Regions from separate parts of the Stenotrophomonas sp. YJH_SMC_27 genome, predicted to be linked through region 1. Evidence: predicted binding sites of a transcription regulator. Region 1 holds the regulator's gene; each other region holds the start of a gene.
The links. Region 1 encodes HrcA, which represses chaperone genes, less so after heat shock. Its sites were predicted from a motif close to TTNGCACTCNNNNNNNNNGAGTGCNAA; they were not measured.
Positions count from the first base shown of each region.

Region 2: the regulator HrcA is predicted to act here: its motif matches at 6,159-6,185, upstream of rpoH (RNA polymerase sigma factor RpoH).
Region 3: the regulator HrcA is predicted to act here: its motif matches at 2,308-2,334, upstream of AC5P7R_RS08515 (co-chaperone GroES).

Region 1 is NZ_JCAFTA010000007.1:2,434-10,044, reverse strand. Features, by position in the region: gene dnaK (molecular chaperone DnaK) at 1-1,659, opposite strand, end outside; gene grpE (nucleotide exchange factor GrpE) at 1,841-2,356, opposite strand; gene hrcA (heat-inducible transcriptional repressor HrcA) at 2,420-3,484, opposite strand; gene recN (DNA repair protein RecN) at 3,600-5,261, shown strand; gene AC5P7R_RS11640 (LysR family transcriptional regulator) at 5,372-6,289, opposite strand; gene AC5P7R_RS11635 (SGNH/GDSL hydrolase family protein) at 6,388-7,611, shown strand, end outside.
Region 2 is NZ_JCAFTA010000004.1:195,391-203,001, forward strand. Features, by position in the region: gene AC5P7R_RS08675 (CDP-alcohol phosphatidyltransferase family protein) at 1-159, opposite strand, end outside; gene purH (bifunctional phosphoribosylaminoimidazolecarboxamide formyltransferase/IMP cyclohydrolase) at 383-1,966, shown strand; gene purD (phosphoribosylamine--glycine ligase) at 2,028-3,311, shown strand; gene AC5P7R_RS08690 (DUF2247 family protein) at 3,461-3,943, opposite strand; gene AC5P7R_RS08695 (RHS repeat domain-containing protein) at 3,950-4,921, opposite strand; gene rpoH (RNA polymerase sigma factor RpoH) at 5,272-6,147, opposite strand; gene ung (uracil-DNA glycosylase) at 6,426-7,139, opposite strand; gene AC5P7R_RS08710 (response regulator) at 7,136-7,611, opposite strand, start outside.
Region 3 is NZ_JCAFTA010000004.1:161,335-168,945, forward strand. Features, by position in the region: gene AC5P7R_RS08505 (hypothetical protein) at 1-125, shown strand, start outside; gene groL (chaperonin GroEL) at 240-1,889, opposite strand; gene AC5P7R_RS08515 (co-chaperone GroES) at 1,974-2,261, opposite strand; gene AC5P7R_RS08520 (endonuclease) at 2,573-4,363, shown strand; gene cutA (divalent-cation tolerance protein CutA) at 4,432-4,770, shown strand; gene AC5P7R_RS08530 (protein-disulfide reductase DsbD family protein) at 4,767-7,151, shown strand; gene AC5P7R_RS08535 (TlpA family protein disulfide reductase) at 7,148-7,611, shown strand, end outside.

The DNA.
Region 1 (7,611 bases):
GGTGATCGCGCTGCGGGTGCCGTGGATCAGGGCGTCGGCCTGGTTGCGGGCCTGCACCAGCTCCTGGAACTTCTTGTCTTCTTCGCGGTTGGCTTCCGCGTCGGCGACCATGCGCGCGATCTCCTCCTCGGACAGGCCCGAACCGGCCTTGATCTCGACCTTCTGTTCCTTGTTGGTCTTCTTGTCCTTGGCCGACACATGCAGGATGCCGTTGGCGTCGATGTCGAAGGACACTTCCACCTGCGGCAGACCGCGCGGGGCCGGCTCGATGCCGGACAGGTCGAACTTGGCCAGCGACTTGTTGAAGCGGGCCTGTTCGCGCTCACCCTGCAGCACGTGCACGGTCACGGCCGACTGGTTGTCCTCGGCGGTGGAGAACACCTGCGAGGCCTTGGTCGGGATGGTGGTGTTCTTCTCGATGATCTTGGTGAACACGCCACCCATGGTCTCGATGCCCAGCGACAGCGGGGTCACGTCCAGCAGCAGCACGTCCTTGACGTCGCCGCCCAGCACGCCGCCCTGGATCGCCGCACCCAGTGCCACGGCTTCGTCCGGGTTGACGTCCTTGCGCGGTTCCTTGCCGAAGAACTCGGTCACGGCCTGCTGCACCTTCGGCATGCGGGTCTGGCCGCCGACCAGGATCACTTCGCTGATGTCGCTCGAACGCAGGCCGGCATCGTTCAGGGCGACGCGGCACGGCTCGATCGACTTCCTGATCAGGTCATCCACCAGCGCTTCCAGCTTGGCGCGGGTCAGCTTGATGTTCAGGTGCTTCGGACCCGACGCGTCGGCAGTGACGTACGGCAGGTTCACTTCGGTCTGCTGGGCGCTGGACAGCTCGATCTTGGCGCGCTCGGCAGCGTCCTTCAGGCGCTGCAGGGCCAGCGGGTCCTTGCGCAGGTCGATGCCCTGGTCCTTGTTGAACTCTTCAACCAGGTACTCGATGACGCGGTTGTCGAAGTCTTCGCCGCCCAGGAAGGTGTCGCCGTTGGTGGCCAGCACTTCGAACTGCTTTTCACCGTCGACGTTGGCGATCTCGATCACCGAGACGTCGAAGGTGCCGCCGCCCAGGTCGTACACCACGATCTTGCGATCCTTGTTGTCGCCCTTGTCCAGGCCATAGGCCAGCGCGGCCGCGGTCGGCTCGTTGATGATGCGCTTGACGTCCAGGCCGGCGATGCGGCCGGCGTCCTTGGTCGCCTGGCGCTGGCTGTCGTTGAAGTAGGCCGGCACGGTGATGACCGCTTCGGTGACCTTCTCACCGAGGAAGTCCTCGGCGGTCTTCTTCATCTTTTCCAGCACCTTGGCCGAGATTTCCTGCGGCGCCATCTTCTTGCCGTCGCTGGTGGCCACCCAGGCGTCGCCATTGTCATGGGCCAGGATGCTGTACGGGACGTGGGCGATGTCCTTCTGCACCTCGCCATCGGTGAACTTGCGGCCGATCAGGCGCTTCACCGCGTAGAAGGTGTTCTTCGGGTTGGTCACGGCCTGGCGCTTGGCCGAGGCACCGACCAGGACTTCGCCGTCCTTGGTGTAGGCGACGATCGACGGGGTGGTGCGATCGCCTTCCGAATTCTCGATGACGCGGGCCTTGCCGCCGTCCATGATCGCCACGCACGAGTTGGTGGTGCCGAGGTCGATACCAATGATCTTGCCCATGGGGGAGACTCCTGAGGATGCTTGTTGGGGTCAGTCCGGCCGTTCGGCCGGTGGATGAATACGATGTGGGGGAGGCTCGTGGAACATTCAAGCCATCCTCCGAACGCTGTGTTTCCGGTCATCCGGCGCGTTCAGCGTCGGGTCGGGTGGCGGTGGCTGTCCGCCGCCCGGCCCCGCGGGATCACTCGGCGGCCACCACCACCAGCGCCGGCCGCAGCAGGCGCTCGTTGAGCAGGTAGCCCTTCTGGAACACGGTCACCACGCTGCCCGGGGCGGCGCCCGGGGTCGGGGCCTGGCTGATCGCCTGGTGGTGTTCCGGGTTGAATGGCTGGCCGATCGGGTCCAGCAGGACCAAGCCGTTGTCGGCAGCGACCTTGAGCAGCTGCTTGTAGGTCAGCTCCAGGCCTTCGCGCAGCGGGTGCGGGTCGTCGCCGGCGGCCTTCAGGCCGGCGTCCAGGCTGTCGAACACGGGGAGCAGATCGCCCAGCAGCTTCTCGTTGGCGAACTTGCGGGCCTGTTCGATGTCACGGGCAACGCGCTTGCGCTGGTTCTCCAGGTCGGCGCGCTCACGCAGGGCATCGGCCTTGACCTGTTCGATTTCGGCGCGCAGGCGCTCGACTTCGTCGTTGACGCCGGCGGTGGCGGCCGCATCGGCGGCACTCTGCTGGGATTCGATATCTGGCTGTTCGTGGTTCATGTCTGGGTCCCTGGCGGTCAAACTCCGCCTCCAACCACCCTAGTGTGGGCGGGATGCTGCGTTTCAAGCGTCGGATGTTCCCGGCGTGCGCGAGGCCGGTGAAAAGGCCGCGCCGAGCACATCGGCGGTGGCCTGGACCAGCGGGATCACGCGGTCGTAGGCCATCCGCTTGGGACCGATCACGCCCAGCACGCCCAGCACCTGGCCGTTGGCGGTGTACGGGGCGGTGACCAGCGAGACGCCCTGCAGCGGCATCATCCCGGTCTCCTCGCCGATGAAGATGCGCACGCCCGGCGCCTGGATGGTCCGCTCCAGCAGCTGCAGGATCTCGCGCTTGCTGGAGAACAGCTCGAACAGTTCGCGCAGGCGCTCCAGGTCAGACAGGTCCTGCACCCCCATCAGCCGGGTCTGGCCGGCCACCAGCATGTCGTCGGCCGGCGGCTGCAGGGCCTGTTCGGCCAGTTCGATGCTGTGCGCCAGCAGCTGTTCCAGTTCGGACCGGGCATCGCGCAGTTCCAGCAGCAGGCGGGTGCGGATCTCGGCCAGCGGCAGGCCGGCGAAATGCGCATTGAGGTAGTTGGCGACCTGCTCCAGCTGCCCCGGCGCAAACTCCTGCCGGGTCTCGATGACCCGGTTCTGTACCTCGTTGTCGGCGAACACCAGGATCGCCAGCACCCGCCGTCCGTCCAGCGCCACGAAATCGATCTGGCGGAAGGCGAACTGCTCCCGCCGCGGCGCGCTGACCACGCCGACGAAGTGGCTCATCGCCGACAACAGTTCCGAAGCGCTGCCGAGCAGGGCCTGGGTGCTGCCACCGCCGGCCAGCTCCTGGCGCAGCCGGGCCAGCTCGCCCTCGCCCGGCGGCTGCATCTGCAGCAGGCTGTCGACGAATACCCGGTAGCCGTGCGCGGTCGGTACCCGCCCGGCCGAGGTATGCGGCGAGGCCAGCAGGCCCAGGTCCTCCAGGTCGCCGAGGATGTTGCGGATGGTGGCCGGGCTGACCTCCAGCCCGGCCACGCGTGCCAGCGTCTGCGAGCCCACCGGCTCACCGTCCTGGATATAACGCGCGATCAGCGTGCGCAGCAGATGGCGCGCACGCGGGGCAAGCTGGTCGGGAGAACCGTGCATGGAATCAACCTGTGAGACACGGACACTAGATAATGGCGGCGCATCACCTTGGCAAGTCATTGGACCTCCCGCGCCCGCGTGCTAGCGTTGCGCGGCTGCTGATACCCCCTTACCCATGCTCAGACATCTTTCGATCAAGGATTTCGCCGTCGTCCGCGCTACCGAACTGGAGTTCGGGCCAGGCATGACCGTGGTTTCAGGCGAGACCGGCGCCGGCAAGTCGCTGATGGTCGACGCGCTGGGCTTCCTGTCCGGCCTGCGCGCCGACAGCGGCGTGGTCCGCCATGGCGCCGCCCGCGCCGAGCTTTCCGCAGAGTTCGTGCTGGACCAGCTTCAGGCTGCGCGCCAGTGGCTGGCCGACAACGAGCTGGACGACGAGGACCAATGCCAGCTGCGCCGCGTGATCCGCGCCGACGGCGGTTCCCGGGCCTGGATCAACGGCCGCCCGGTGACCCTGGCCCAGCTGGGCGACCTGGCCTCGTTGCTGGTGGAGATCCACGGCCAGCACGAACAGCAGGCCCTGCTGACGCGCCCGTCGCAGCTGGCGCTGCTGGATGCCTATGCCGGCAACGAGAACGAACGCCGCCAGGTACGGCGCGCCGCCGCGGCCTGGCAGGCACTGGTCGATGAATCGCTGGCGCTGTCGCAACAGGGCGACGTCAGTGACCGGATCGGCTTCCTCGAGCACCAGCTGCGCGAACTGGACCGGGAAGACCTTGAGCCGGAATCGATCGCGGCACTCGGCGCCAGCCACCGTCGCCAGGCCCACGCCAGCGCCCTGCTGAGTGCCTGCCAGGCGGCCAGCAACCAGCTCAACGGTGACGACGGCAGCTCCGCGCTGGACCTGTTGCAGCAGGTGCGCCACGAGCTGTCGCGCCTGATCGAACACGACCCACGGCTGGGCGAGGTGGACGGCCTGATCGAGAATGCCTCGATCCAGCTGCACGAAGCCCTGTCGCTGCTTGACCGCGTGCACGACGATCTGGATGCCGACCCGGAACAGTTCGAGGAGAACGAGCGCCGCCTCGGCCGCCTGCACGACCTGGCCCGCAAGCACCGCGTGCCGATGGACGAGCTGGGCGCGCAACGCGAGCGCATGCATGCCGAAGTGGAGCAACTGCGCGGCGCCGACGAGCGCCTGCAGCGCCTGGCCGGCGAGATCGACAAGGCCGCCGCCGCCTGGCGCGTGCAGGCTGAAGTGCTGACCGCCAGCCGCCGCAGCGCCGCCGCCGAACTGTCGGCCACCACCACCAGCATCATCGCCGAGCTGGGCATGGGCGGCGGCCAGTTCCTGATCGAGCTGGAACCCCAGGACGCCGGCAAGCCCGACCCACAGGGCGCCGAACGCGTGGAGTTCCTGGTCGCCGCCAACGCCGGCCAGCCGCCGCGCGCCCTGCGCAAGGTGGCCTCGGGCGGTGAACTGTCACGCATCTCGCTGGCCATTGAAGTGGCCGCGCTGGATCTGGACGCGGTGCCGACGATGGTGTTCGACGAAGTGGATTCAGGCATCGGCGGCGCGGTGGCCGACATCGTCGGCCAGAAGCTGCGCGCACTGGGCGAGAAGCGCCAGGTGCTGTGCGTGACCCATCTGCCGCAGGTCGCCTCCAAGGGCCATGCCCATTACCGGGTCAGCAAGGCGCCGGTGGAAGGCATGACCCAGAGCGCCGTGGAAAAGCTGGACAGCAAGGCGCGCGAAGAAGAGCTGGCGCGCATGCTGGGTGGCGTGGAAGTGAGCAAGGAAGCGCGCGCCGCTGCGCGCAAGCTGCTGCAGGTGTAACGCCGCCCGAGCCGGGCATAGGCCCGGCTTCCGCGCGGTAGTGCCGGGCGCTGGCCGGCAACCCAACACGGGTGGGCGAAGATCGTGAGGTTGCCGGCCAGCGGCCGGCCCTACCCCCGTGGCTGCGTCAGATCGACCTGTTCCACCAGGAAATCGAGGAACGCGCGCACCCGCAGCGGCAGGTAACCGCCCTGCCCCAGGAACACGGCGTGCACTTCTTCCAGGTCACCCGGATTGGCCTCTTCCAGCACCGGCAGCAGGCGCCCGGCGGCGACGTCGTCCTGCACCTGGAACGCGGCCAGGCGGGCCATGCCCAGACCACCCAGCACCAGCTGGCGCAGTGCATCGCCGTTGCTGGCACGGCCGTTGCCGCTGGGCAGCACCATCCGCTCTCGCCCCTCCTGCAGCAGCGGCCAGCCCTGCATCGCACGCGCATGGCCGATGTCCAGCCGGTTGTGCGACTGCAGTTCGTCGGCGTTGCGCGGCATCCCGTGCCGCTGCAGGTACGCCGGCGCGGCCACGATCATCATCCGCGTCGCGCCCAGCCGTCGCGCCACCAGGCTGGAGCTCTTCAGCGGACCGGCCCTTACCGCAACGTCGGTGCGCTGCTCCAGAAGGTCGATCACTTCATCATTGAGGGTCAGGTCCACCCCCACCTGCGGGTTGCGCGCCAGGAACGCCGGCAGCAGCGGCAACAGGAAATGCTGGCCGAACGGAACGTTGGAGTTGACCCGCAGGCGTCCACGCGGTTCGGCATGGGCACTGGCGCAGCGCTCTGCTTCTTCCAGATCGGCCAGCACCCGCAGGCCCCGCTCGTAGAACGCGCAACCTTCCGGGGTCAGCTGCAGTTGGCGGGTGGATCGCTGCAGCAATCGCGTGCCCAGCCGCTGCTCCAATCGTGCCACGAGCTTGCTCACCGCAGACGGCGTCATGTCGAGCGTGCGCGCGGCGGCGGAGAAGCCGCCGGTCTCGATGACCCGCACGAACACTTCCAGCTCGCCGGATCGGTTGATGTCGGGTCGCGCCATGACGATGAATCCAGTTCACAGATGATTGTCCATACGCAGTCTAGTTCACAGATGGCCGGAGAATCACCATGGCAATTCCTCCTTCCCGGGATTGCCCGATGAACCGCTTGAGCCAGTTCACCGCCGCCGCATTGATTGCCCTGTCCGGCGCTGCCAGCGCGGCCACGGCCCCGCACTGGGTCGCCAGCTGGCAGGCCAGCCCGCAACCGGTCTGGGGCGCGGATTTCCTCTTCCCAACCCTGGTTCCGGCCGCGCTGCATGACAAGACTTTCCGCCAGACCGCGCGCATCAGCCTGGGCGGGGCGCGGCTGCGGGTGCGGCTGAGCAATGCCTACGGTACCCAGCCGTTGCGGATCGGAGCGGCCAGCATCTCCGCACGCATGGGCGGCGCGCCTCACCCGCTCAGCTTCGACGGCCAGCCCAGCGTGGTGATCGGCCCCGGCCAGGAACGGCTGAGCGATCCGCTGGCGCTTGCCACGGATGACCGGCAGGCGCTGCAGGTCAGTGTCTTCGTGCCGGGGCCGGCGGCGGTCCAGACGTTCCATTGGGACGGTCGCCAGACCAGCTGGATCGCCGCTGGCGACCAGAGCCGGGCCCAGGCGCTGCGCGCTGCCAGCAGCACCACCGCGCGCCTGCTCCTGGCCGGTATCGAGGTCGAGGCCAACGCCAGCGCGCGCAGCGTGGTGGTGATCGGCGACTCGATCACCGATGGCGCCACGGCCAGCCTCGACCAGGACCAGCGCTGGACCGACCATCTGGCCGCGCGCCTCGCCCCGCGCGGGGTGGCGGTGGTCAATGCGGGCATTTCCGGCAATCGGCTGCTGAGCGACGGCATGGGTGAGTCCGCCCTGGCCCGTTTCCAGCGCGATGCACTGGATCAACCCGGCGTGGCGAGCGTCATCGTGCTGATCGGCATCAACGACATCAGCTGGCCCGGCACGGCGTTCGCCCGGGGCCAGGCCAGGCCAACGCTGGCCGAACTGCAGGCGGGCTATCGCACCCTGACAGAACAGGCCCGCAGGCGTGGTGTGCGGATAATCGGCGCCACCCTGCCACCGTTCGCTGGTGCCCTGCCCGGCACGCCGCTGGACGACTACTACCACCCGGACAAGGACGCCCTGCGGCGGCAACTCAATGCCTGGCTGCGTACGGACAGCCCGTTCGACGCGGTGATCGACCTGGACGCGGCGCTGCGCGACCCGGCCGAGCCGTTACGGATGGCCGCCGCCTACGACTCCGGCGATCACCTGCATCCGGGTGATGCAGGGAACCGGGCGATGGCCGAGGCGGTGGACCTGGACCTCCTGATGGGATCATCCAGG
Region 2 (7,611 bases), on a different contig from region 1:
CTGGGCAGGCGCGCAGCACCACACGGCCGCGGCCACCAGCAGCGAGACCACGGCAGCGGCCACGGTCACCGTATTGGCAGTGATCCCCATGCGGAACAGACCGCGTACGGCTGGACGCAACAGGTCCTGGAAACGTCCCTTCAATGCATAGATCGACATGATCCGTACCCGCTGATCCTTGGCAGTGCGGGCACAGCCTACCCCATCGTTGGCAGATTCCGACAACCCGGCTCTGGTCCGCAGCCCAGACTCCGGATCGGGCCGGATCGGTGTGCCCGACCCGGCCTTACGCCGATTGCCACGGCAAATTACCCCTTCCAGCGCCCGCCACGGGCCCCCACCGCCTACAATATCGGCCCCGCTCCGCTGCCGATTCCGTCCCATGACTGCTGATCTGTTGCCCGTCCGCCGGGCCCTCCTCTCCGTTTCCGACAAGACCGGTCTGGTCGAGCTGGCCACTGCGCTGGCGGCACGCGGCGTGGAGCTGCTGTCCACCGGCGGCACCGCCAAGGCGATCCGCGATGCGGGCCTGGCCGTGAAGGACGTGGCCGAGGTCACCGGTTTCCCGGAAATGATGGACGGCCGGGTCAAGACCCTGCACCCGATGGTGCACGGTGGCCTGCTGGGCCGTTCGGGCCTGGATGATGCGGTGATGGCCGAGCATGGCATCGGTGCCATCGACCTGCTGGTGCTGAACCTGTACCCGTTCGAGTCGGTCACCGCCAAGGCCGACTGCACCCTGGCCGACGCGGTCGAGAACATCGACATCGGCGGTCCGGCCATGCTGCGTTCGGCAGCCAAGAACTTCGCCCGCGTGGCGGTGGCCACCGACCCGTCGCAGTACGCCGAACTGCTGGCCTCGCTGGACGCCAACGACGGCCAGCTGTCGGCCGCCACCCGCTTCGCGTTCTCGGTGGCCGCGTTCAACCGCGTCGCCCAGTACGACGCGGCGATCAGCAACTACCTGTCGGCGGTCACCGCCACCGACGCCGCCGTGCCGGTGCGTGCCGAGTACCCGGCACAGATGAACTCGACCTTCGTGAAGGTGATGGACCTGCGCTACGGCGAAAACCCGCACCAGAGCGGCGCGTTCTACCGCGACCTGTACCCGGTGCCGGGCACGCTGGCCACGTTCCAGCAGCTGCAGGGCAAGGAACTGAGCTACAACAACCTGGCCGATGCTGACGCGGCGTGGGAATGCGTGCGCCAGTTCGATGCGCCGGCCTGCGTCATCGTCAAGCACGCCAACCCGTGCGGCGTGGCCGTCGGTGCCGGCAACGGCGATGCCTACGAGCTGGCCTACGCCACCGACCCGACCAGCGCCTTCGGCGGCATCATCGCCTTCAACACGCCGCTGGACGCCGCCACCGCCAAGGTGATCCTGGACCGCCAGTTCGTGGAAGTGCTGATTGCCCCGGACTACGAGCCGGCCGCGCTGGAGTACGCGCAGAAGAAGGCCAACGTGCGCGTGCTGCGCATCCCGCATGGTGATGGCCTGAACAACTTCGACAGCAAGCGCGTCGGCTCGGGCCTGTTGCTGCAGTCGTCGGACAACCGCGGCATGACCCGCGACGAGCTGAAGGTGGTCAGCAAGCTGGCGCCGACCGACAAGCAGTTCACCGACCTGCTGTTCGCCTGGAAGGTAGCCAAGTTCGTCAAGTCCAACGCGATCGTCTATGCCAAGGACAACCGCACCATCGGTGTCGGTGCCGGGCAGATGAGCCGCGTGTACTCGGCCCGCATCGCCGGCATCAAGGCCGCCGATGCGAACCTGGTGGTGGAAGGTTCGGTGATGGCCTCCGATGCGTTCTTCCCGTTCCGCGATGGCATCGATGCCGCCGCTGCCGCCGGCATCAAGGCGGTCATCCAGCCGGGCGGTTCGATGCGCGATGCCGAAGTGATCGCCGCCGCCGACGAACATGGCCTGGCCATGGTGTTCACCGGCGTGCGCCACTTCCGCCACTGATCCGCATCACCAAGCCGGGCCCTGCCCGGCTTTTCTTTTCCGCACCCGAGAACCCTGTCCCATGAAGATCCTCGTCATCGGCTCCGGCGGCCGCGAACACGCCCTGGCATGGAAGCTGGCCCAGTCCTCCCGTGTCACCGACGTGATCGTGGCGCCCGGCAACGCCGGTACCGCCAGCGAAGACAAGTGCCGCAACGTGGCGGTGAAGGTGACCGATATCGACGGCCTGCTGGCGCTGGCCCAGGCTGAAGGCGTGGCGTTGACCGTGGTCGGCCCGGAAGTACCGCTGGTGGCCGGCGTGGTCGACCGCTTCCGCGCCGCCGGCCTGCGCATCTTCGGGCCGACCGCCGCCGCCGCGCAGCTGGAAGGCAGCAAGGCCTACGCCAAGGACTTCCTGGCCCGCCACAACATCCCCACCGCGTTCTACGCCGTGCACACCGACGTGGACGCCGCGCTGGCCTACATCCGCGAGAAGGGCGCCCCCATCGTGGTCAAGGCCGATGGCCTGGCCGCCGGCAAGGGTGTGATCGTTGCGATGACCCAGGCCGAAGCCGAGGACGCCGTGCGTGACATGCTCTCGGGCAACGCCTTCGGCGATGCCGGCGCGCGCGTGGTCATCGAGGAGTTCCTCGACGGCGAGGAAGCCAGCTTCATTTCGATGGTCGATGGCGTGCATGCGCTGCCGATGGCCACCTCGCAGGACCACAAGCGCGTCGGCGACGGCGACACCGGCCCGAACACGGGCGGCATGGGCGCGTACTCGCCGGCGCCGGTGGTCACCCCGGAAGTACACGCCCGCGTGATGCGTGAGGTGGTGAATCCCACCGTGCAGGGCATGATCGCCGACGGCATCCCGTTCACCGGCTTCCTCTACGCCGGCCTGATGATCGATGCCAGCGGCGCACCGAAGGTGATCGAATTCAACGTGCGCTTCGGCGATCCGGAAACCCAGCCGGTGATGCTCCGCCTGCAGTCGGATCTGGTGGACCTGGTGGAAGCGGCGATTGATGGCCGCCTGGACCAGATCGAGGCACAGTGGGATGCGCGCCCGTCGCTGGGCGTGGTGCTGGCGGCGAAACCTTACCCGGAATCGCCGGTCACCGGCGAAGTGATTTCCGGCCTGGATGAGGTGCCGGGCAGCGCCAAGGTCTTCCATGCGGGTACTGCACTGGACGCACAGGGCCGGGTGGTCAGTGCGGGCGGCCGCGTGCTGTGCGTGGCGGCGCTGGGTGACAGCGTGCGCGATGCGCAGGCCAACGCCTACGCCGGTGTGGCCAAGGTCAGCTGGGCCAACGAATTCCACCGCAACGACATCGGCTGGCGCGCGATCGCGCGTGAGGGGTAAGGCCTGATAGATCCACCACGCAGCCTCCTGCATGGAACCAGATCACGGATTCTGGGAGTCTTCACCGTCCTCGGCATGGAAGCCGGGACGGTGCGCTTCGGGAAGAGGCGACGCACGTCAAGCGAAGGAAATTACGCTGATTGAATCCGCTATTTCGCCGAGTCAAGATAACGTTTCCAGTTCTCGAAGAGCCGCGCAACGTTCTGCTCATGTGAGTGAGCAGACGGATCATACCCATCAGAAGCTGGCATGTACCTGACAAAGCTCTCCAGAGACTCCGGGTAATCAAAATCAGCGTAGATCCTCTCAACCTCTCCGAGCGGATCAGCAATCTCATCGCGCTTGGCGTAGGCGTCCGCGAGAAATGCAACAAGCCATCTTCTGAGAATCTCATCCTCGTTTGAGTTCTTATCGAATGCCGCCAACTGCGCAGCTACGCTATTACGCTCATCGGGAAGAACCCCTTCAAGCCTTTCAATCAAGGCGTTCAGATTGAACTTCCCTTCCAGTTCCTTCTGCTCCGACGCGCAGTGCTTCACAACCTCAAAGTCAATCAGATGGCGCCCCAGTGCCCATGCCACCTCGGTCTGATTCCAGGGTCCATAGGGTTGAATAGAGTCATACGTTCTCATGGACACTCACTTCTTGTTTGGTATTCCGTTCATGCTGCCACCTTCCACAAATCTTTGATGGGTCAAGTCGCCAGCCTTGTCGACTATGTATTCAAATCGACCGGCCTTTCCATTGAGTTCACCTGGCAGCTGCGTCAGAGTGCGGACCACGCCGTCACCCCCTGTCAACGGAGTATGAACACCCGCTTCTGCAGCCGTCTCTCGCATAAAGGTCGCCGAATTGTGCCCAGCGTCGGCTTTGAGTGCACTTCCCACAGGTCGGGAATTCAGAAGTGCCCGACCTTCAACACTCAGAGCATTGGATGCCGCCACACCTGCTCCACCGGCACCTGTAACTCCTGCGATATCAGCAGCGATACTGGTAGCTGCTGATATGACACTTGGATTGGCCATCGCAACCATGCCAGCTTCGATCAGCACTGGGGCAGCCATTGCCGCTGTAACAGCGATTGCGGCCGGTCTCATCGGCTCGTATACGGCGCCATTTCCGGCAGCAATATCCCTCCGATGCTGCTCAACGAATCGCTCTGCGGCCTGCCTTCCATCCGCATCGACGAACCTGTAGGGATTCCCGTTCGCGTACCGATACCTATTGAACTGCTCAACTGGCTTTTGGTGAGCGGTGACTGGGTCCACTGACAAAAACACACCCAATTGTGGATCCATGTAGCGCTGTTGCATGTAGCTCAGCCCTGTGGCCGAGTCACTCACATGTCCGGCGTACCCAGGTCCATCCGTGACCTGACCGCCTACCACGGCCCCGTAGGGCTCGTAGTCATATCGTTTGATGACGTTGCCGTTGGCATCGCTTTCGGCCACAACCGAGCCGAGGGCATCAGTGTGAATGTATGTGATCGTTGTCTGGGCGATTGCGGATGGTGACAGGCCAAGGCCCATCAGCAGCAAGCAGCACAGCCAGGCGCCTATGACACCAAGCTTGCGAGTTCGACCTTCAAATGCCCCGAAGCGGGTGGACACACCGCCTGCAGTTCTCCCGAACCTGCGCATCATTCCAATCCATGAAAGAGCCTTGAAGCAAGGCTTGGCATTCATAGCACAGGAAGGCAGTCATCGGAGTCCAACTCCAGGACTGAGGCCAAAGGGACCATTCTGAATTGGACCAGGCCCTTGGCTATGAACCTCGCGAGGGCTTGAACGGCCACCGGAAGCGCATGACTGCCAGCCATGGGCTGGTACTACTGAAGCAGCCGATCAGCGGCCTGCATTACCAACTGCCATGCCGGCCGAACAAAAAAAGCCCCGACCAACGCCGGGGCATTTCATCAGAACGGGTTCCGGAAATAGGAACCGAACCTAAGATCCATGCCTTACGCGGTGAACAGCGCCTTCATCTTCTTCAGGGCATTCGCCTCGACCTGGCGGATGCGTTCGGCCGACACGCCGTACTCGTCTGCCAGTTCCTGCAGCGTCACCTTGCTGTCGGCATCCAGCCAACGGCGGCGGATGATGTCACGCGAACGCGCATCCAATTCGGCCAGGCCTTCGCGCAGCAGCTGCATCTGGTTGTCTTCGTTGTCCTCGCGCTCGTAGGCCATCGACGGGTCTTCATCATCGGCAACCAGCAACGCAGCCGGCGACGGCGGTGCGTGTTCGTTGTCCTCGTCGGACGGCGCATCGAAACCGATATCGCGGCCGGACAGGCGCGACTCCATTTCCATGACCTCGCGCTCGGACACGTTCAGATCCTTGGCCACCGCGCTGACTTCCGCCGCGTTCATCCAGCCCAGGCGCGTCTTCGACTTGCGCAGGTTGAAGAACAGCTTGCGCTGCGCCTTGGTGGTGGCGACCTTCACGATGCGCCAGTTCTTCAGGATGAACTCGTGCATTTCGGCACGGATCCAGTGCACGGCGAAGGAGACCAGGCGCACGCCCATGTCCGGGTCGAAGCGCTTGACCGCCTTCATCAGGCCGATGTTGCCTTCCTGGATCAGGTCGCCCAGGGCGAGGCCGTAGCCGTTGTAGCCGCGGGCCACGTGCACCACGAAGCGCAGGTGCGAATGCACCAGCTCGCGGGCGGCGTCCAGATCGTTGCCGTCGCGGAAGCGACGGGCCAGGTCCTGTTCGTCATCGACCGACAGCACCGGAATCTGGTGCACGGCACCGATGTAGGCGTCCAGCGAACCGAGCGCACTGGGAATCGGGAGATTGTTTGCCACAAGGGCAGTAGAGGTGTTCTGGCTCATAGGCACCCATCTTAGCAGTCCGGGATTTGGACTGCTAAAGGAGGAAAAAGTTCCAGCATCCTATTGATGCAACACTGGTCCCAAACAGAACCCTACCGTAGCGCGATTTGATGACAGTGGCGAGCACGCTTTTCGGGATTCACAATCCCTTGGAATTCAAGCAATTACCCACTGAAAACCTGCCGATTCCGGTCAAGCGGAGCTGAACGCGCCGTTCCGGAGGCCCATTCAGGACGGGGAACGTTGCCCGGCGTTCAGGCCCGGCCACTCGCCGGCGCTCAGAGCGCCGAGCGCGGCGGCAGCGACCAGTCGATCGGGGCCTGGCCGCGGCGCTGCAGGTACTCGTTGGCCATGGAGAAATGGCGGCAGCCGAGGAAGCCACGATGGGCCGACAGCGGCGACGGATGCGGGGCCTTCAGCACGCGATGGCGGCGGGTGTCGATGACCTTGCCCTTCTGCTGCGCGTAGGCGCCCCAGAGCATGAACACCAGGCCTTCGCGCTCGCGGTTGAGCACGTCCACCACATGATCGGTGAAGCCTTCCCAGCCACGGCCCTGGTGCGCGCCGGCCTTGCCCTCCTCCACCGTCAGCACGGCATTGAGCAGCAGCACGCCCCGTTGCGCCCACGGGATCAGGCAGCCGTGGTCCGGGCGCGGGATACCGAGATCGCTCTCGATCTCCTTGTAGATGTTCAGCAGCGACGGCGGCACCGGCACGCCGGGCGGTACCGAGAAACTCAGGCCGTGGGCCTGGCCGCGCCCGTGGTACGGGTCCTGGCCGAGGATCACCACCTTCACCTGCTCGAACGGCGTGGCGTCAAACGCTGCGAAGATCTGCGGCCCGGGCGGGAACACCGCCGCACCGCTGGCCTTGCGCTGGCGCAGGAAGGCCGACAGCTCGCGCATCTGCGGCTGCAACAGGTACTCACCGACGTGCTGCTTCCAGCTCGGTTCCAGCTGGATCGTCGGGGTGTCGGTTACTTCATCGATCATCGCAACAAAGGTCCATCATTCAATCGAGCCAGGCGCAGCTGGAACAGCACCTTGGTGACCAGCAGCCGCTCCTCGATCGGCTTGAGCACCAGGTCGTTGGCACCGGACTGCAGCAGCCCGGTCTGGTTGTGGGGGTTGCCGTCGCCGGTCATCACCAGCACGGGCAGGCGGCGCTTGCCGTAGCCGAAGTCCACGCGCACGCGCTGCACCACGTCGCGGCCGCTCAGCTCGCCCTTCAGGGTGACGTCGGTCAGCACCAGGTCGATGCGGTGGCGGCTGCGGCCCAGCGACTCGGCGGTGAGCAGGGTGAAGGCCTCTTCGGCGCTGACCACGTGCAGCACGTTCAACTGCTGCCGCTCGAGCATGCGCTTGGTGGCCTCGGCCACTACGCGGCTGTCCTCGATATAGAGGATGGTGGCGCCGGGGATGGTCTGCGGCTGCACATAGCCACGGATGAAGGTCGCCAGCGCTT
Region 3 (7,611 bases), on a different contig from region 1:
TGGCGGCGGGCCTGCTGCTTGCGCCGATCACGGAGCTGCCGTGGGTGCAGGGCATGATCGCGGGAGGCGCGCTGGCCCTGCTGGTGGCCCACCTGTGGCTGCAGCGGCGCGAGGGCCGCGCGTAGATCCCCGCCTGGGAGCGGCATCCACGCATGGCGTGGATCTACTTTGATTCCGACCGGCCACAAAAAAACCCCGCCTTCCGGCGGGGTTTTTCATTGCAGGGTGACAGCGGGGACTTAGAAGTCCATGCCGCCCATGCCACCCATGCCGCCCATGCCACCGGCGCCGCCCATGGCCGGCTCGTCCTTCTTCGGAGCTTCGGCCACCATGGCTTCGGTGGTGATCATCAGGCCAGCGATCGAGGCGGCGTTCTGCAGCGCCGAACGGGTCACCTTGGTCGGGTCCAGGATGCCGAACTGCAGCATGTCGCCGAACTCGCCGGTGGCCGCGTTGTAGCCGAAGCTGCCGGTGCCTTCCTTGACCTTGTTGATGATGACCGACGGCTCGTCACCGGCGTTGGCAACGATCTCGCGCAGCGGGGCTTCCATCGCACGCAGGGCAATCTGGATGCCGTGGTTCTGGTCTTCGTTGGCGCCCTTCAGACCGGCCAGCGCGGTGATCGCGCGGACCAGGGCAACACCGCCGCCCGGGACCACGCCTTCTTCAACGGCTGCACGGGTGGCGTGCAGGGCGTCGTCGACGCGGTCCTTCTTTTCCTTCATCTCGATTTCGGTCGAGGCGCCGACCTTGATCACGGCAACACCGCCGGCCAGCTTGGCCACGCGTTCCTGCAGCTTCTCGCGGTCGTAATCGGAGGAGGTGTCCTGGATCTGGGTCTTGATCTGCGCCACACGGGCATCAACGTTGGCCTTGTCGCCGACGCCGTCGATGATGGTGGTGTTCTCCTTGGAGACCTGCACCTTCTTGGCGCGGCCCAGGTCCTTGATGGTGGCCTTTTCCAGCGACAGGCCGACTTCTTCGGAGATCACGGTGCCGCCGGTCAGCACGGCCATGTCTTCCAGCATCGCCTTGCGACGGTCGCCGAAGCCCGGGGCCTTGACGGCCACGACCTTGACGATGCCACGGATGGTGTTGACCACCAGGGTCGCCAGCGCTTCGCCTTCGACTTCCTCGGCCACGATCAGCAGCGGCTTGCCGGCCTTGGCGACGCCTTCCAGCACCGGCAGCAGGTCGCGGACGTTGGAGATCTTCTTGTCGTGCAGCAGGATGAACGGGTCATCCAGGTCAGCGGTCTGCGACTGCTGGTTGTTGATGAAGTACGGGGACAGGTAGCCGCGGTCGAACTGCATGCCCTTGACCACGTCCAGCTCGTTGTCCAGGCCCGAGCCTTCTTCAACGGTGATGACGCCTTCCTTGCCGACTTCCTTCATCGCGTCAGCGATGATCTGGCCGATCGACTCGTCCGAGTTGGCCGAGATGGTACCGACCTGGGCAATCGCCTTGTCGTCGGCGGTCGGCTTGGAGATGTTCTTCAGCTCGGCGACGGCGGCCGACACGGCCTTGTCGATACCGCGCTTGAGGTCCATCGGGTTCATGCCGGCGGCCACGGCCTTGGCGCCTTCGCGGATCAGGGCCTGGGCCAGCACGGTGGCGGTGGTGGTGCCGTCGCCGGCGTCGTCGTTGGTGCGCGAAGCAACTTCCTTCACCATCTGCGCGCCCATGTTCTCGAACTTGTCAGCCAGTTCGATTTCCTTGGCGACGGAGACGCCGTCCTTGGTGATGGTCGGGGCGCCGAAGCTCTTTTCCAGCACGACGTTGCGGCCCTTCGGGCCCAGGGTGGCCTTGACGGCATTGGCGAGAACGTTGACGCCGCGCACCATGCGCGAACGGGCATCTTCACCGAAACGGATATCCTTGGCAGCCATGTGCAGTTACCTCATCTGGTAGCGCCGGGCCATGCCCGGCGGCTGGGTGTTGGAATCAGGGGATGGAACAGGTCGCGCCGGGGCTCAGCCGATGACGGCGAGCACGTCGTCCTCGCGCAGGACCTTGTATTCGACGCCTTCGCTCTTGTACGAGCTGCCGGCGTACTGGCCGTAGATGACCTTGTCGCCGACCTTCAGCGACGGCGCGCGCACGTTGCCGTTGTCCAGCGGCTTGCCCGGGCCGACGGCCACGACCTCACCCTTGGTGGACTTTTCCTTGGCCGAGTCGGGGATGACGATGCCACCGGCGGAGATTTCGTCGGCTTCGATCGGCTTGACCACAACGCGGTCGTGCAGCGGCTTGATGCTCATAGGAGACCTCTTAAGTGATTGATTGGTCTAAAAAAGTCCGGCGATGTTAGCACTCGCCCCAGGCGAGTGCCAGAACCGCACGTGAAGAAACCCGACAACGTCGGGAGCAGGGCAGAGATGGAGCCCCGCCGCCGCCTTTCAAGGGCGGAATGAAAAAATTTTTCCACCCGCGCGCCTCGGCCAGGGCGTCGGTCCAGATCAATTTCGGTGACAAGCGTCGCACTGTCAGACATCTGACGTTCATTTACGACAAAGTGTCACTGGATCGGCCTTAGGCTCGGTCCGGCATTCCCAATCACAAGGAGGAGTCGATGCGATTGCTGTCCCCGCTTGCCGCAGCCTGCCTGCTGGCGCTGGCCGCTGCGCCGGCCCAGGCCGAGGTCTTCATCAACGAACTGCACTACGACGACAGCACCGCCGCCGGTGACGTCGGCGAAGCGATAGAGGTCGTAGCCACTGCCGGTGAGGACCTGTCCGGCTACCGCCTGTACCTCTACAACGGCAGCAATCCGTCCGCCGCCACCGTCTATGCCAACAACCCGGTCCCGGCCGGCACCGCCGCCGGCTGCGGCAGCGCCACCATCGCCGTGGTCAGTTACCCGACCAACGGGATCCAGAACGGCCCGACCGACGGCATCGCCCTGGTCGATGCCAGTGGCAAAGTGGTCCAGTTCCTCAGCTATGAGGGCGCCATCACCGCCTCCGGTGGCCCCGCCGCCGGCATGACCAGCCAGAACATCCCGGTAGCCGAGACCAACAGCACCGCGCCGGGCACCTCGTTGCAGCTGACCGGCAGCGGCAGCCAGTACACCCACTTCACCTGGGCCGAATCGGCCGGCCAGACCTTCGGCAGCTGCAACAACGGCCAGACTTTCAGCGGCGGTGGCACGCCAGGCCCGAACACGCCGCCGTCGGTGTCCACCACCACCCCGGCGCAGGGCAGCAGCACCTTCCCGGCTGCGGCCGATCTGGAAGTGGTGTTCAGCGAAACCGTGAACCTGGCCAGCGGCGCGTTCGCGCTGAGCTGCGGCACCTCCGGCAGCGTGCCGCTGACCTTCCCGGCCAGCGGCCGCAGCGTGAAGCTGTCCACCAACACCGCGCTGGTGGCCGGTGAAGCCTGCCGCTTCGACATCCGCGCCGCGCGCATCACCGACCTGCAGGGCGCACACCCGGCCGCCGACAGCCGCATCGCCTTCACCGTGGCCAGCACCGGCGGCAATCCGGACCCGGGCAACCCGGGCGTGCCGGCCGGCTACTACTCCAGGGTCAACACCAGCAGCCCCAGCCAGCTGCGCTGCTCGCTGCACGCCACCATCAAGGGCCATACCGCCTACCCGTACAGCGGCTCGGGCACCAATACCTGGACCATCCTGGAAATCGCCGACGAGGATCCGAACAACCCGAACCGCATCCTCGATGCCTACCGCAACCGCAGCTACGCCAAGGTCAGTGATCGTGCGGGCACCGGCAGCGGCCTGACCTACAACCGCGAGCACACCTGGCCGAACTCGCTGGGCTTTGCCACCACCACCGGCGACAAGGGCCTGCCGTACGCCCCGTATACCGACACCCACATGCTGTACCTGACCGACGCGCAGTGGAACGCCGATCGTGGCAACAAGCCGTTCGGCAAGTGCGACGCCAGCTGCGGCGAGCGCGCCACCGAGGCCAACAACGGCCAGGGTGGCGGCAGCGGTGGCTATCCGGGCAACTCCAACTGGGTGCGCACGCCGGACGGCAACACCGGCACCTTCGAGGTGTGGGGCAAGCGCAAGGGCGACATGGCGCGTGCGGTGATGTACATGGCGATCCGCTACGAGGGCGGCAAGGATGCGGCGACCGGCCAGTCCGAGCCGGACCTGGAGCTGACCGACGACCGCAGCAAGATCGTCAAGACCAGCAGCTCACCGGCCTACATGGGCCTGCTGTCGACCCTGATCGACTGGCACCTGTCCGACCCGCCGGATGATGCCGAGCGTGCGCGCAATGACGTGGTCTACAGCTTCCAGGGCAACCGCAACCCGTTCATCGACCACCCCGAGTGGGCCACCCCGGCCCTGTTCACCTCGGCCAAGCCGGCCACCTGCCAGCTGGCCAACTGACCGCGCAACGCAGCGGTCCACGGCCGCCGCCGGGCCCTGGCCCGGTGGCGGCCCTATACTCGATGGTCATGTCGACCGTCGATCCCGTCCTGCTGCTGTTGACCACCTGCCCGGACCGGGCCAGTGCCGAGCGCATCGCGCACGCGCTGGTCGGCGAGCGCCTGGCCGCGTGCGTGACCCGCCTCGATGGCGCGCAGTCGACCTACCGCTGGCAGGGCGAGGTGACCACCGACGCCGAGCTGCAGCTGCTGGTGAAAACCACCGCGAGCCGCGTCGATGACGCAATCGCCCGGATCGTCGAACTGCATCCGTATGAACTCCCGGAGTGCATCGCGGTCGAAACCCGGGCCGGCCTGCCGGCGTATCTGGATTGGATCCGGGCACAGACCCGGGAGGACACTGATTGAAGACTCTGTTTGCGCGTGGCGCTGCCTTGTGCGCCCTGTTGTGCCTTTCGCTGCCCGCCTTCGCCCTGGATGAGAAAGACCTGCTGCCGGTGGACCAGGCGTTCGCATTGACCGCCACTGCCCCCGAACGTGGCCAGGTGCAGCTGCAGTTCAAGATCGCGCCAGGCTATTACCTGTATCGCCACCGCACCAGCGTCAAAGCCGACCCGGCCTTCAATGCCGGCGCGCTGCAGATGCCCAAGGGCGACAAGCACCACGACGATTTCTTCGGCGAGGTCGAGACCTATCGCGAGCGCCTGCTGGCCACCCTGCCCGGCACGCCGACCGACGCTGCCGGCACCATCAGCCTGGAAGTGCGTTATCAGGGCTGCGCCGATGCCGGTGTCTGCTACCCGCCGCAGAAGCGCGTGGTGCAGGTCACCCTGCCGGGCGCCGGTGCGGCGGCGGCGGTGCCTGCCGCGCGTGCCGGTGCGGCCAGCCCGTTCAATAACCCGCTGGCCGGTGCCGGCAACAGCGGTGGCCTGCGCCTGCCGGGCGCGGCCAACAACAGCCAGGCCCTGCCGCTGCCGTCGGAACAGGCGTTCGGCTTCGATGCCATCGCCAGCGACGGCAACACGCTGCTGCTGCGCTTCAGCCCAGCGCCCGGCTATTACCTGTATCGCGACCGCACCTCGCTGAAGCTGGAAGGCAGCGCCGGCGTGCTGGCCGGCAAGCCGCGCTGGCCAGCCGCGCAATCGCATCGCGACGAGCACTTCGGCGATGTCTCGGTCTACTTCAACCAGGTGGAAGTACCGCTGCCGCTGCGCCGCGCTGTCACTGATGCCGTCGACAGCACCCTGGTGGTGACCTTCCAGGGCTGCCAGACCGATGGCATCTGCTACCCGCCGATGACCCGCCGGGTGAAGCTGTCGATTCCGGCCGGCAAGGTCAGCGCCAGCGCCGACCAGGCGCCAGCGCGCAATGACGTGATCAACCCGCTGCCTGCTGCCAACGGTGCACCGCGCGAAGCCGCCAACGGCGCCCCGCTGCGCCTGCTGCCAACCGTGCCCAACACGGATGCAGCGGCACCGGCCGCCGCAGGTGGCGCCACCGCCAGCAGTGAATTCGCCACCGATGCACAGGGCGACAATGCGCTGCGCACGCGTCCGCCGGTGACGACGCCGAATCCTGATCGTTCGTTCGTCTGGGTCCTGCTGCTGGCGCTGGCCGGTGGCCTGGTACTGAACCTGATGCCCTGCGTGCTGCCGATCCTCTCGCTGAAGGTGCTGAGCCTGGCGCAGAGCGGCGAAAGCGCGCAGCGCGCGCGCAGCCACGCGCTCTGGTACACGCTGGGCGTGCTGGTCGCGTTCGCCGTGATCGGCGCGTTGATGGTCGGCCTGCGCGCGATCGGCAATGCCGTCGGCATCGGCTTCCAGCTGCAGCACCCGGGTGTGGTGGCGGCGCTGGCCTACATCATGTTCGCGGTAGGCCTGAGCCTGTCCGGCGTGTTCACCCTGGGCGGCGGCATCGGCAATCTGGGCCAGTCGCTGGCCAGCCGCAGCGGCCCGGCCGGTGACTTCTTCACCGGTGCGCTGGCCTGCGTGGTCGGCAGTGCCTGCGTCGGCCCGTTCATGGGTGGCGCGATCGCCTACGCGTTCATTGCCCCGCCGCTGAAGGCGATGACCGTGTTCCTGTTCCTCGGCCTGGGCCTGGCGCTGCCGTTCCTGCTGATCGGGTTCGTGCCGGCGCTCGCACGCCGCCTGCCCAAGCCGGGCCCGTGGATGGAAACGCTCAAGCACGTGCTGGCCTTCCCGATGTATGCCACCGCGCTGTGGCTGCTGTGGGTGCTGGGCAAGCAGCGTGGCGTGGATGGCATGGCGCTGGTGCTGGGTGGCCTGCTGCTGCTGGCGTTCGGCCTGTGGCTGTTCGAGCGCAACCGCTGGACCGGCTCGCGTGCGGTGACACTGCTGGGCGTACTGCTGGCGATCGGCGCGCTGGTGCCGGCCTGGGGTGTGACCCAGCTCGCACCGCCGGCGCGGGCCGCACAGGCCGCCAGCGACAACGTGGTCGAGTATTCACCGCAGTTGCTGGACCGCCTGCGCGCCGACAACCGGGTGGTGTTCGTCAACATGACCGCCGACTGGTGCGTAAGCTGCAAGGCCAACGAGCGCGCCGTGCTGTCGCGGCCGGAATTCAAGGAACTGCTCAAGCGCACCAACGCGGTGTACATGCGCGGCGACTACACCAATGTCGACCCGCAGATCACCACGTTCCTGGAAGAGCACAAGGCCGTGGGCGTGCCACTGTACGTGGTGTACGGCCCCGGCGCGCCGCCGACCGTGCTGCCGACCCTGCTGACCCAGGCGGTGGTGGAGGAAGCGCTGCTGCGCACCGCACGATGAAGTGGCAACGGCCAGCGCTGCTGTGGACAGCGGTGCTGGCGGCCGGCCTTGGCCTGTGGGCCGGCCATCGATTGACACCGGCGCCGGTGGCGCCTGAGGCCGTGCCGGGAGCGCCTGCTGTGGCGGCTGCCGCACCCACCCTGCAGGTCGGCGACAGCCTGCCCGCACTGTCGCTGCCGGATCTTGAAGGCCGGCCGCTGGACCTGCGCCAGCACGCTGGCGGTCGCCCGCTGTTGATCAATGTCTGGGCCAGCTGGTGCGCGCCCTGCGTTGAAGAAATGCCCGAACTGGCGCGTTTCGCACATGTCCAGGGCGAGCACGGTGTGCAGGTGCTGGGACTGGCGCTGGATACGCCGGAGGACGTGCGCCGTTTCCTGCAGCGGGTACCGGTGGATTACCCGATCGTGATCGAGACCCCGGGGCCGCGCGATGCCAGCGTGCAGCTTGGCAATACACAGGG